DNA from 2 places in the Xanthobacter lutulentifluminis genome. Region 1 is predicted to be linked to the other one. Evidence: riboswitches for the same ligand, from Rfam matches in the RefSeq annotation. Region 1 holds a riboswitch; the other holds the start of a gene.
What was found. Region 1 has a riboswitch for cobalamin ahead of V5F49_RS21870 (TonB-dependent receptor plug domain-containing protein). Riboswitches for the same ligand answer to the same signal wherever they lie in the genome.
Positions count from the first base shown of each region.

Region 2: linked by a shared signal. The riboswitch ahead of V5F49_RS05625 (DUF1636 family protein) and the one ahead of V5F49_RS21870 (TonB-dependent receptor plug domain-containing protein) in region 1 are both predicted to bind cobalamin.

Region 1 covers NZ_CM195525.1:4,713,612-4,719,594, forward strand. The annotation lists gene V5F49_RS21860 (FecCD family ABC transporter permease) at 1-123, opposite strand, end outside; gene V5F49_RS21865 (ABC transporter substrate-binding protein) at 123-1,154, opposite strand; gene V5F49_RS21870 (TonB-dependent receptor plug domain-containing protein) at 1,159-3,132, opposite strand; cobalamin riboswitch at 3,240-3,439, opposite strand; gene V5F49_RS21875 (hypothetical protein) at 3,821-4,966, shown strand; gene V5F49_RS21880 (malate synthase G) at 5,131-5,983, shown strand, end outside.
Region 2 covers NZ_CM195525.1:1,233,717-1,239,699, reverse strand. The annotation lists gene cobN (cobaltochelatase subunit CobN) at 1-2,791, opposite strand, end outside; gene cobW (cobalamin biosynthesis protein CobW) at 2,806-3,837, opposite strand; gene V5F49_RS05625 (DUF1636 family protein) at 3,837-4,286, opposite strand; cobalamin riboswitch at 4,364-4,570, opposite strand; partial or broken gene V5F49_RS05620 (allophanate hydrolase-related protein) at 4,912-5,301, opposite strand; gene uca (urea carboxylase) at 5,370-5,983, opposite strand, start outside.

The DNA of each region.
Region 1 (5,983 bases):
AGCCACAAGGTCACCGAAGGCGGCGCGCAGATCGAGCGGCGCATAGCCCACCGCGATGGAGGCGCAGAACAGCACCACCACCAGCAGGCCGAGGCCGCCCGGAACCAGCATCCGCGCGCCCATCAGCGCACGCGCTCCGCCGCACGGGCAGGGGGGCCCGCGTGCGGCAGGGCGTTGCCGGTCACGCTGGATCGAGCCACACCGTCGCCGGGCTCCGCCGCGGCGTGGACCAGCGGCGGCCGGGCCGCTGCCGGAACGCCGGGCAGGCGGGCGCGGGCAGCGGCAAGGCGCGCTGCCGCCTCGGCGAGCTCGGGGCCGGCGCAGGTCCATAGCCGCAGGGGCAGGGAGATGGTCCGCCCCCCAGCCGCGAACGGCGCCAGCGCCGGATGACGCAGCAGCGCCTCGGCGAGGGAGGGCGGGGCGTCGTCCTCGGCATTCACCACCAGAAAGTCCGGCTGCGCCCGCACGATCTCCTCCAGCGCGAGCTGGCCCATCTTGTCGGTGGAGAGGGAGGCGGCGAGGTTGATCAGGCCCGCCTTCTCCATCAGGTCGTCGGCGAGCGAGCCTCCGGCCGTGGTGAAGCCGTTGGGCCGCAACACCACCGCGGTCGGCCGCGCCGTGTCTGCCGGCGGCAGCCGTGCGAATGCCGTCTCCATCTGCCGCACCATGGCCTCGCCCCGCTCCGGCACGCCGAGGCGCGCGGCGACCGTGCGGATCTGCGCATAGGCTTCCGCGAGGGTGCCGGGGGCGGCGAGCTCCATCACCTCGAAGCCGAGGCGGTGCAGCATGGCGGTGGTGGCGCGGGTGGTGAAGGCGCCGACCACCACGAGGTCGGGCGCCAGCGGCACGATCTCCTCGGCGAGGCCCCGGTTGACCGGAACACCGCGGGCGAGATCCGCCACGTTGGAGGCACGGGAATCCTGTGCGAGGAAGGTGACCGAGACCACGCGCTCCGGCCCGGCGAGGCGCAGCAGCAGCTCGTCGGCGCACAGGTTGAGCGAGGCGACGCGGCGTGGGGCAGGGGAGGGCAGCGCAGAGGCAGGCAGGCTCGCGGCGGGCGCAGTCTTCTCGGGGGGCGCCGGCTGCTGCGCCCGCGCCGCCGCTGGCACCTGAAGCGCCAGCAGCACCAGCCCCGCCGCGATCCGCCTCAGCATCGCCTCACCATGTGAGCTTCACGCCGCCATAGGCGCCGAAGCCCGGTGCGAGGAAGCCGTTGGGGTTCTCGTACGTCTCGTTGAACAGGTTGTCGATGCGCCCGAACAGCGTGGTGCTGGCGTTCATCCGGTAGTTGGCCGCAACGTTCACCACCGTGTAGCCCGGCTGGTCGATGTAGTTCGGGGTCAGGCGCACGATATCCCACCACGACGAGGCATAGACGAGGCTGGCGGTGAGGTCGAGCTCGTCGGTCGGCCGCCAGCCGAGCGTCAGGCTCACCTTGTTGTTGGGCCGCCGCAACGGATAGCACGAGGTGGCGTCGATGGGCGCGCAGGCGGCGCCGAACGGCTGGCCCGGCGGCACGTAGCCGACCACGTCGGTGTAGGTGTAGTCCACCCGCGCGTCGATCCGGTCCGTGATCTTCATCGCCACGAACGTCTCCACGCCCTGCGTCACCGCGCTGGAGATGTTGACGTTCTGGTACGTCACCGGATCGTAGCTGATGAGGTTGGTGATGTTGTTGTGGAAGTAGGTGGCGCCGAACAGCACTTTGTCGCCGAACGCCTTCTGCTCGAACCCTGCATCCCAGCCGGTGCTTTCCTCCGGCAGGAGGCCGGGGTTGCCGTAGTAGGGCGCATAGAGCTGGTAGAGCGTGGGCGCCTTGAAGCCGGTGCCGTAGCTCGCCTTCAGCTTGGTGCCCGTCTCGTCGAACAGCAGCGCCGGGGCGAGGCGGAAGGTGGTGTGGTCGCCGAAGCTGTCATCGCTGTCGTAGCGCGCGTTGGCGGCGAAGAAGAGCCGGTTCCAGAGATTGCCCTGATACTCCGCATAGACGCCGGTATCGCCGGTGGAGGCGTCGAGCTGGGTATAGGCGGTGGAGGAGGTCATGCTCTCGTTGCGCCGCTCCGCGCCCACCAGGAGGTTCTGGCCGGGCAGGAAGGCATAGTTGGAGCGCAGGTAATAGATCTGCCGGTCGCCCTCATAGGTGCCGTTCACGTCCGCATTCGGCCCGGTCGTGGGGTTGGAGGTGGACAGGTCGCTCACCCCGAAGGTGGTGACGAGCCGGTCGTCGAACGCCTTCCACACGCCCTCTCCCCGGGTGAAGAACATGCTGGAATAGGAGGTGGAGCGCGCCGGCGCCGGGACGCCCTCATAGGTGGGGGGCGGATAGAGATCCGGCGTGAAGGCGAAGCTGCTGTCGATGTAGCGGGCGACGAAGTTGACGGCGAAGCTGTCCGTTGCCTGCCAGTCGAGGCGGGTCGAATAGGTCCAGTTGTCGTATGCGTTCGGATTGAGCGGCCAGCCGGGCGGGGCGATGTTCTGCGGCGTCACCGGCACCTCGCTCGACGAGAAGTGGGTGACGTTGAAGGAATAGGACACCTTCTCGTTGGAGCCGGACAGGCTCGCATACTGGTTGAAGGTGCCGAGCGCGCCGCCCTCCACATAGGCCGTGACCTTCGGCGGCCCCTCGCCCTTGCGGGTGGTGATGGCGATGACGCCGCCGATGGCATCCGAGCCGTACAGGCCCGACTGCGGCCCGCGCAGCACCTCCACCCGCTCCAGATCCGAGGCCATGAGCTGGCCGAAATCGAACGCGCCGCTGGCCGAGGAGGGATTGCCGGCATCGATGCCGTCGATCAGCACCTTCACATGGTTGGAATTGGTGCCGCGGATGAACACGGAGGTGGTGCCGCCAGGCCCCCCGGACTGCACCACGTTGAGGCCGGGGAGGGACTGCAGCACGTCGGGCAGGGTGCGCTGCTGGCTGCGGGCGATGTCGTCGGCGGTGACGATGCTGACGGAGCTCGCCACCTCGGTCTCGGGCGTGGCGATGCCGGTGGCGCTGACCACGACGGTGGGCAGGTCGCCGGCATCCTGGTCATCGGCGGTCTGGGCGAGGGCAGGGGAGGCGCAGGCAAGGGCGAGCAGGGTCGCGGCCGGCGCGGCCCGGCGGTGGAGGGAAAGAAACACGGAAGGCATTCAAGTCTCGACGGCACGGGTGGTCCGTCACCGCGAACGAGGCGTCTCCCGGCCGCTCGGGCCCGGAGACAAACCACCATCAGGAGAACCCCGCCCGACGTGCTCGCGCGTGACCACGGCTGACGGCAGGTCTCCTGGCTCGCGGGTCGCCGTCTTCCTCGTCGCCTTCCCAGGCCTCGCAGCCCAGTGGCATGTGACGAAGGACTCGCCGCTTACAGTTGCGGGGGCAGCCACGGCATTTCCGGACGCACCGGATCACCGCGTTCCCTTTTGATCCCTTTCGGGAACCGTCGGCGACACGATATGGACATATTGTGCGCTGCGTCAATGGCGAAACGCGCGCCCGCCTCGCCATTCGCGTGCGCCGCGCGGCCCGAGGGGAACGATCGCGAGTTGCGTCGCGCCATGCCGCGCCATGCTGCAACGCCATCGCAGGGCCGGCCGTCGGGGTGCGGTGTTCGCAGGCACGGGCGGGCCCACATGCCTTCATCTTCAGCACCGGCTCGCCAAAATATGTGGCATCAGAACAAATAGTCGCCAAGTGATCATCGGCTCAAATCGCGGCTCGTTGCCAGAAGAACACTCTTCGGCGTGCGGAGACGTTATTTGATTGACGTCGCTACAAGTGATCCGAATATGTCTACTGCACCGTATGGCGTCACGCCAGCTTCTTACCCGGGATATTGCTATGGGAATCCAGTCTATGGCCGACTTCAGGTGGCCTGGCCTCACGCGACCGGACGGCGATCGCCTCACCCTCAACCGCGGCGGCTTCGTCGCCGTGGATCGCTACAAGGACATCACCTACGATCCCATCTACCGGCCGCAGGCGCTCTATCACCGCGCGCTGGAGGGTCTGCACGCCAACAATGACGCCTTCCTGCTGCAGGAGGTCGCCACCAACCTGCCGATCTACCGGGAGGACACCGGCCCCACGGATTTCCACCTGCATCTTCCGCCGGGTGGCTTCCAGCTGGTGCTCGTCACCTCCGGCATGTTCACCTTCGACTATGACGGCAAGCTGCATTACGTCGGCCCCGGCGCGGTGATGCTGCAGAGCGCCATCGTTCATCGCCAGCTGTTCTACACCTGGTCCGGCCTTTCCACGGAAGACAACCTGAAGACCCCGCAGACGGTGGTGCCGGACCCGTTCTGCATGGGCTATTCGGGCAAGTTCCTGGAGGCGTTCATCACCGACCCCTCCACCTTCCCGAACCCGACGGTGGTGGGGCCGGACAGCATCCGCGAGGACGAGACGCCCCGCACCGCCTGGAAGCACCCGCTGCACAACCGTCCCACCGGCGCCGGCTTCTGGTTCCAGGACCCGCTGGAGCTCGAAGCCCTGTTCCGCGCCTATCCGGCGGACGCGCTCGGCCCGGTGACGTCCCCCCTGCCGGTCCATGTGCGCGACCTCGGCATCGAGGCGCCCAGCGGCAACCTCGTGACCGGGCACATCATCGCTACCGATCCTCGCGGCAAAGCTCTTTTGCCGAAATCGACGGCAGCCGCCGACGCCGAGGGCCTCGCCAAGGGAGAAGTGGTGGTCTATCGCATCATCCGTGGCACCGCCGGCTTCACGGACGGCGCGGGCAAGCTCCTCGAGCTCGGCTGCGGCGATACCGTGACCGCCGGCAAGGATGCCCTGACCCTGACGGAAGTCGGCGAGGACACGCAGATCCTGCGGCTCGGCCTGCTGAAGGGGATCGAGGACCTGAAGATGTGGACCCCCACCCAGCGCGACGAGATCGACGGTCTGGCGGGCCAGATCATCACCCGGTCGACGCTGCGCGACGACCGGCTGGCGGGAAGCCCCGTCGGTTATCTATACGAGTAAGGAAAACCCCTCCCGGCGCGACCCTTCGGGCTGTGCCGGGAGGACAGACGCGGAAAGAGCCAATAAAAACGATTTGGTGCAGGCGGAACCGCCGGGCCGCACTCACGGCCGGCATCTCCTCAGGATGCGGTTCCGCCTTGGGAAAAGGGTGACATACGGTGAACATGGCAAATGGGACCGAGGCCCGGGTGGAACGCGCCGGGCTCAAGATCGCGCGTGCGCTGCACGATTTCATCGAGACCGAGGTTCTGCCGGGCAGCGGCATCGAGGCGGAGGCGTTCTGGGCCGGCCTGTCCGCCATCGCCCATGACCTCGCCCCCTGCAACCGCGCGCTGCTGGAGCGGCGCGAGGAGCTCCAGCACAAGCTCGATGCATGGTACCGCGCGAACGGCGCGCCCATCGACCTCGACGGCTACAAGGCCTTCCTCGCCGAGATCGGCTACCTGGTGCCGGAAGGCCCCGCCTTCGCCGTCACCACTGCCAATGTGGACCCCGAGATCGCCGAGGTCGCCGGCCCGCAGCTGGTGGTGCCGGTGATGAACGCCCGCTACGCCCTGAACGCCGCCAACGCGCGCTGGGGCTCGCTCTATGATGCCCTTTACGGCACCGATGCCATCCCCGAGGCCGACGGCGCCGAGAAGGGCAAGGGCTACAATCCCGTGCGCGGCGCCAAGGTCATCGCCTGGGGCCGTGCCTTCCTCGACGACAGCGCGCCGCTGGCGACCGGCTCCTGGGCCGATGCCGGCCCGCTGTCGGTGCAGGATGGCGCCCTCGTCGTCGGCGCGACGGGCCTGAAGGACCCCGCCCAGTTCGCCGGCTATCGCGGCGAGGCTGCCGCCCCTTCTGCCGTGCTGCTGAAGAAGAACGGCCTGCACATCGAGATCGTCGTCGACCGCGCCAGCGTCATCGGCAAGGACGATCCGGCCGGCATCGCCGACATCGTGCTGGAAGCCGCGCTGACCACCATCCAGGACTGCGAGGATTCCGTCGCAGCCGTGGATGCCGAGGACAAGGTGG
Region 2 (5,983 bases), 1.3 Mb from region 1:
CCGGCCCGCCATAGGCGTGGGAGGCGGCCTCCAGATAGGCGCGGCCGAGCTCGGCGCGCTCCGTGAAGGCGCCGCGCTGCAGCTGGGCCTCGATGCCCGCGCCATAGGCCCCCGGCGCCGAGCCGAACAGGCGGTTCAGGTCCTCGCCCCGGCGGCGGGCGGCGGCCAGCGGGTTCTCCGCATCCTCCTCCTCGCGCGCCGCCACCGCGCGCACGGCGGCATCCAGAAGCGCGATCTGGGCCGGGAAGAGGTCGCGGAACAGGCCGGAGATGCGGAAGGTCACGTCGATGCGCGGGCGGCCGAGCACGGCGGGGGGTAGCACCTCGATGCCGGTGATGCGTCCGGTGGCGGCCTCCCACACCGGCCGGCAGCCGAGGAAGGCGAGGCCCTGCGCCATCTCCTCCCCGCCGGTGCGCAGGCTGGCGCTGCCCCACAGGTCCAGCACCAGCGCGCGCGGCCAGTCGCCATGCTCCTGGAGCAGGAGGCGCAGGGCCTCGTCGGCGGCCTTGCGGGCGAGGTCGCAGGCGGTGGGGGTGGGCAGGGTGCGCGGATCGGCGGTGTAGAGGTTGCGCCCGGTGGGCAGCACGTCGCGCCGCCCCCGCGCCGGGGCGCCCGCGGGCCCCGCGGGCACGAAACGGCCGTCGAGGGCGGTGAGGAGCGCGCGCGTCTCCGCATCGGCGCTGGCGCGGCGCGCGGGGTCGGCCTCGTCCGAGGGCGCATGGCCGAAGACGTGCAGGCCGTCCTTCACCGCCAGGTCCTTCAGGTCGCACAGCCAGGCATCGATGCGGCGCAGCGCCTCGTCGGGGTCTGTGCCGGCCGAAACGCCGGCGGTGGCGGCAAGGCCGGTCTCGGCGGCGCTCTCCACGATGAGGGCGGCGAGGCGTTCGCGGCGGCGGCGGTCGAGGCCGTCGGCCTGGGCATATTCATCCACCAGCCGCTCCAGCCGCTGCTCGGCCTCTGAAAGGCCTGCGGCGGCGAGCGGCGGCGGCAGGTGGCCGATGGTGACGGCGGCGAGCCGGCGCTTGGCCTGCGCCGCCTCGCCGGGGTTGGAGACGATGAAGGGATAGGCCACCGGCAGCGCCCCCATCACCGCCTGCGGGAAGCACGCCGGGGTGAGGGCGACGGCCTTGCCCGGCAGCCATTCCAGCGTGCCGTGGGCGCCCAGATGCACCACCGCATGGGCACCGAACGTCATGCGCAGCCACAGGCCGAAGGCGATGAGCGCGTGGCGCGGCGGGAGGGTCGCATCGTGATAGTCGGCGCGGCGATCGAGGGCCGCGCCGCGATCGGGGGCGAAGGCGACGGCGATATTGCCGAACCGCGCGAGGCGGAAGCGAAAGGCGCCGTCCGCCATCGCGCCATCCGCAACGTCGCGGTCGTCCTCCGGCGCGCCCCATGCGGCGCTCACCGCCGCCCGCGTGGCCTCCGGCAGGCCGGCGAACAGGTCGCGGTAGACGTCGAGGGGCAGAGCGGGGCAGGGGGCGATGGCGGCGAGCAGCGCGGCGGCGTCGGCGGGCGGGGTACCCGTGCTGTAGCCCGCCTCCTGCAGTGTCGCCAGGAGGCGGCAGGCGCTCTGCGGCACGTCGAGCCCCACCGCGTAGCCGCTGCGGCCCTCGGCGCCGGGATAGTCCGGCAGCAGCACGCAGAGGTGGCGGTCGGCGCGGGGCGTCGCGGCCAGACGGGCGAGGGCGGCGGCGCGATCCGCCACATGCGCCACCGCGTCGGGTTCCGGCCGGTTGAGGGCGGGCGTGAAGGCGAGATCGGCGTCGGCGTCTGCCAGATCCTTGAAGGAAATGGCGCCGGCAAGCACCCGGCCGTCCAGCTCGGGCAGCACCACGTGCATGGCGAGGTCGGCGGCGGAGAGGCCGCGCGGGCTCGCCGCCCAGGCGGCGCGGGCGGTGGTGGCGATGGCCGCCTGCAGCACCGGCGGCCCGCCGGCCGGGAACAGCTCCTGCGCCTCCCCAGCAGCGAAGGCGGTGGTGGTGAGGACGACGGCGGGATCGCACCCGGCCAGCGCCGCACGCACGGCCGCACGGCCCTCCGGCGCCTTCAGGCTGGGCACCAGCAGGGTGACGGGGGCCATGCCCCGCTGCTCGAGCGCGATCGCCAAGGCGTCCACGGCGGCGGTGTCGGCCGCCAGCCACTGGGAGCGATAGAGCAGGATGAGCGCCTTCGGCCGGGCCTCGGCGCGGCATGCGGCGTGGATGGCGGCCGCCTCGGCGAGGTCGGCGCCCGGCCGGTAATAGGCGACGGCCGGCACCGGGCGCGGCGCGGGAATCTCGCCATCCGCGCCATGCCCGGCGACGCGGGCCATGCGCCGCAGCAGCGCCGTCATGTTGTCCGGCCCGCCGGCGCGGAAATAGCCAAGCCAGTCCGAAAGCTCGCCGGCGGGCACGGTGGAGAGGGCGGCGAGGCGCGGGTCGTCCTGATCCTCGCCGGGCAGGAGCGCGAGAGCGATGCCCCGCGCCCGCGCCAGCGCCGCCAATTGCTCGGCGCCATAGCGCCACCAGTCGAGCCCGCCCAGCTGGCGCACCAGCACCACCTTCGCCCGCGCCGCCACCTTCTCCAGCCACAGGTCCACCGACATGGGGTGGGCGAGATCCTTCAGCCGGGCGAGGCGCAGGCTGGGTGGGGTCGGCTGCGCGCGGGAGAGGACGCGCCAGGCGCCGGCGAGGCCGTTGAGGTCGCTGTCGGTGAAGGAGAGCGTCACCATGTCGCCGGGCGGCTGGGCGAGATCGACCGGCTCGGCCAGATCCTCCAGGCTCGTCGATGTGGTGGCGAGGATGTGCATGGCGGGTGCCGGTCTCAGCCGAGGATGGCGCGTTCCACGGCGGCGCGGTCGAAGCCCTTGAGCCCGATCACCACCAATGCCCCGCGCCGCTCCTCGTGCGTGCCCCACGGCCGGTCGAAATGGTGCGACACCCGCGGGCCGACACCCTGCACCAGCAGCCGCAGGGGCTTGCCGGCGACGGCGGCGAAGCCCTTCACGCGCAGCACGTCCGGCGTCTCGGCGGCGGCGGAGACGCGCGCCGCCAGCGCGGCGGGATCGGCGATCTCCGGCAAGGGCAGGACGATGCTCTCGAACTCGTCGTGATCGTGGTCTTCCTCGTCGTCGTGATGGGTGCGGCGGGCGTCGATCGCGTCCTCCGTGCCGATGCCGAGGCCCAGCAGCACCGCCGGGTCCACCCGTCCGGCGCTGGCCCGCACCAGCTTCACCGCGCGCGGCAGCGCGCCGGCCACCGCCTGTTCCGCGGCCACAAGGCCGGCCGCGTCCAGAAGATCGCTCTTGGCCAGCACCACGAGATCGGCGCAGGCGATCTGGTCCTCGAACACCTCTTCCACCGGGTCGTCATGGTCGAGGCCGGCGTCGCCGGCGCGCTGGGCGTCCAGCGCCGCGAGGTCCGGGGCGACGCGGCCCTCGGCCAGCGCCGGGCCGTCGACCACCGTCACCACGCCGTCCACCGTCACGCGGCCCTTGATGGCCGGCCATTGGAACGCCTGCACCAGCGGCTTGGGCAAAGCGAGGCCGGAGGTCTCGATCAGGATGTGGTCCACTTTCGGCGCGCGGGCGAGGATCTGGTCCAGCGCCGGCACGAAATCGTCCGCCACCGTGCAGCACAGGCAGCCGTTGGCGAGCTCGACGATGGAGGTCTCGTCGCAGCTCTCGATGCCGCAGCCCTTCAGGATCTCCCCGTCGATGCCCACGTCGCCGAACTCGTTGACGATCACCGCGAGGCGCCTGCCGCCGGCATTTTCCAGCAGGTGGCGGATGAGGGTGGTCTTCCCGGCGCCGAGGAAGCCGGTGACGATGGTGCAAGGCACGCGGGCGAGGGACATCACATTTCCTCGGTGAAGGTGAGCGGGGGAATGCGGGCGACCATGCCGCGCTTCAGGCTGTCGGGCCGGCCGCGCCAGGGCATCACGCCCTCGGGCGCATCGGCGAGCAGGCGGGCACCGGCGATGAGGTCCGCTGCGGCGCCGGGGGTGAGATCGCCGAACACGTAGGTCCAGCCGTCGGGGCGGACGATGGCGGCGGAGAGCGCGCGCTTGCAATTGGCAAGGCAGCGCACCGCCTTCACCGCCACCCCGTCCGGGCAGGCGGTGGTGGCGGCCTCGGCGAGCAGGGCGCCGCCCGCGAGAGCTGCGGTATCGGCGTTGGACGCGCGGCAGGTGGTGCAGATGAAGATGGTGGCGGCCGGCGCGGCGGGCGCAGCGTTGGTGGGCGCAGGTGCGGCCTCGGCCTCCGCGGGGGAAGGGGCAGTCTGGGGAAGGTCGCCTCGCTCCACCGGCCGAATCCACGGGTGCGAAGGCCGCCCGCGCTGCGCGGGCTTCAAAGGGACGCAGAACCGGAGCACCCCGCCCGGCGCGGACCTCGTCGAAGGCAGGTCTCCTGGCTCGCGGATCAATGCCCCTGCCGCCTTCCCGGACGCCGCGAGAGCATCCAGTGGCGTCTGGCAGAGGCTCACCGCCGACAGTTGCGGGGGCAGCCGCGGCATTGGAGGAGAACCTCCGCACCGCATTCCCTTTTACGCCCGTGTGGGACCACGGGACCTTCGACGCCGCCACTAAAGGGATGGCGGCGGCCGTTGTCAAATGGCGCGGGTCGCGCCCGCATGCCCAGTCCGCGCGCGACCGGGACCGGGCACGGCCCGCGGCGGCGCTGCGGAGCGCGGTACGTTGCGCAGGCCTTGGGGGTGCCGACGTTCCGACGGCTCGGCGCAGATGCCGGCGCTTGAGGGCGATTGCGCCGGGGCGCTCCCGCCGCCGGCGACGCGGGCCGGGGGCGACGCGTCCCGCGCCCTCGTGTCGGCGGCGGTGCCTGTCCGGCGGGCAACCTTGGCCGGTCGACGCGATCCGTGAGGGGGGAGCGCATCGTCCGGCAGACGTTGCGCTCCCGTCCCCGGGTCGCTGCTAGGCCCGCTGCCCCGTCACATAGGCCCGCCAGCCGCCGAGGGCGGTGATCTCCTCGGCGCGCTCCACCGCATGGGCCTCGCACAGGAAGCCGGGGACCTCCGAGCCGTCCTCCAGCTTCAGCTTGCCGATGCCCAGCGGCGCCGGGATGCGGGCGACGAAGCGGCCGAAGGCGGCGGGGTCGAGCGCCCACACCTCCACCTCCAGCCCCGGGCCGGAAAAGCCAGGCTGGCGCACCACGCCCGGCTTCTGGGGCGTGGTGTCGGGCAGGACGAACAGGCGGTAGTCCGGGGCCGTGCGGCAGCGCTTCACCAGCACGCCGCCGGCTCCGGTCAGCTCGGGATTGAGGGGCATGCCCGAAAGGTGCGCGCCTACCACGGCGATAGGCACGGCCTCTGCGGAAACCTGCGACGGCGCGGCGCCGCTGAGCGGTCGATCCAGCGTCATTTTATCCTCCCTCACAAGGCTTCGAGCACGGCGACCACATCGCCGGAACGCACGGTGCGGCCGGGGGCGGCGCGGATCTCGCGGACCCGTCCCGCGGCATGGGCGGTGATGGAAATCTCCATCTTCATGCTCTCGATGATGGCGATGGTGGCGCCGGCCTCCACCACGCTCTCCTCCTCCACCAGCACCTTCCAGACGTTGCCCGGCACGTTGGCGGAGACGCCGAAGCAGCCGTCCGGCACCTCGCCCTCGCCCAGCACCGCGCCGCCGTCGTCGGCGACGAACGAGTCCAGCCCCTCCGCCTTCCAGCGCGCCCGCTCCGCCTCGAAGGCGGCCTGCTGGCGGGCCTTGCCGGCGGCGATCTCGCCCGCATTGGCGGCGAGGTTCGCGGCGTAGTCGGCGTAGGAGAAGCGGCTGTCCTCGATCCGCACCGGATAGGCCCCGTGAGGGAAGGCGTCGCGCGCCTCCATCAGCTCCTGGTGGGAGACCGGGAAGAAGCGGATCTCGTCGAAGAAGCGCAGCAGCCACGGATTGTCGCGGAAGGCCGGCGTGGAGCGCCATGTGTTCCACATCTGGATGGTGCGGCCGAACAGCTGGTAGCCGCCCGGCCCCTCCATGCCATAGA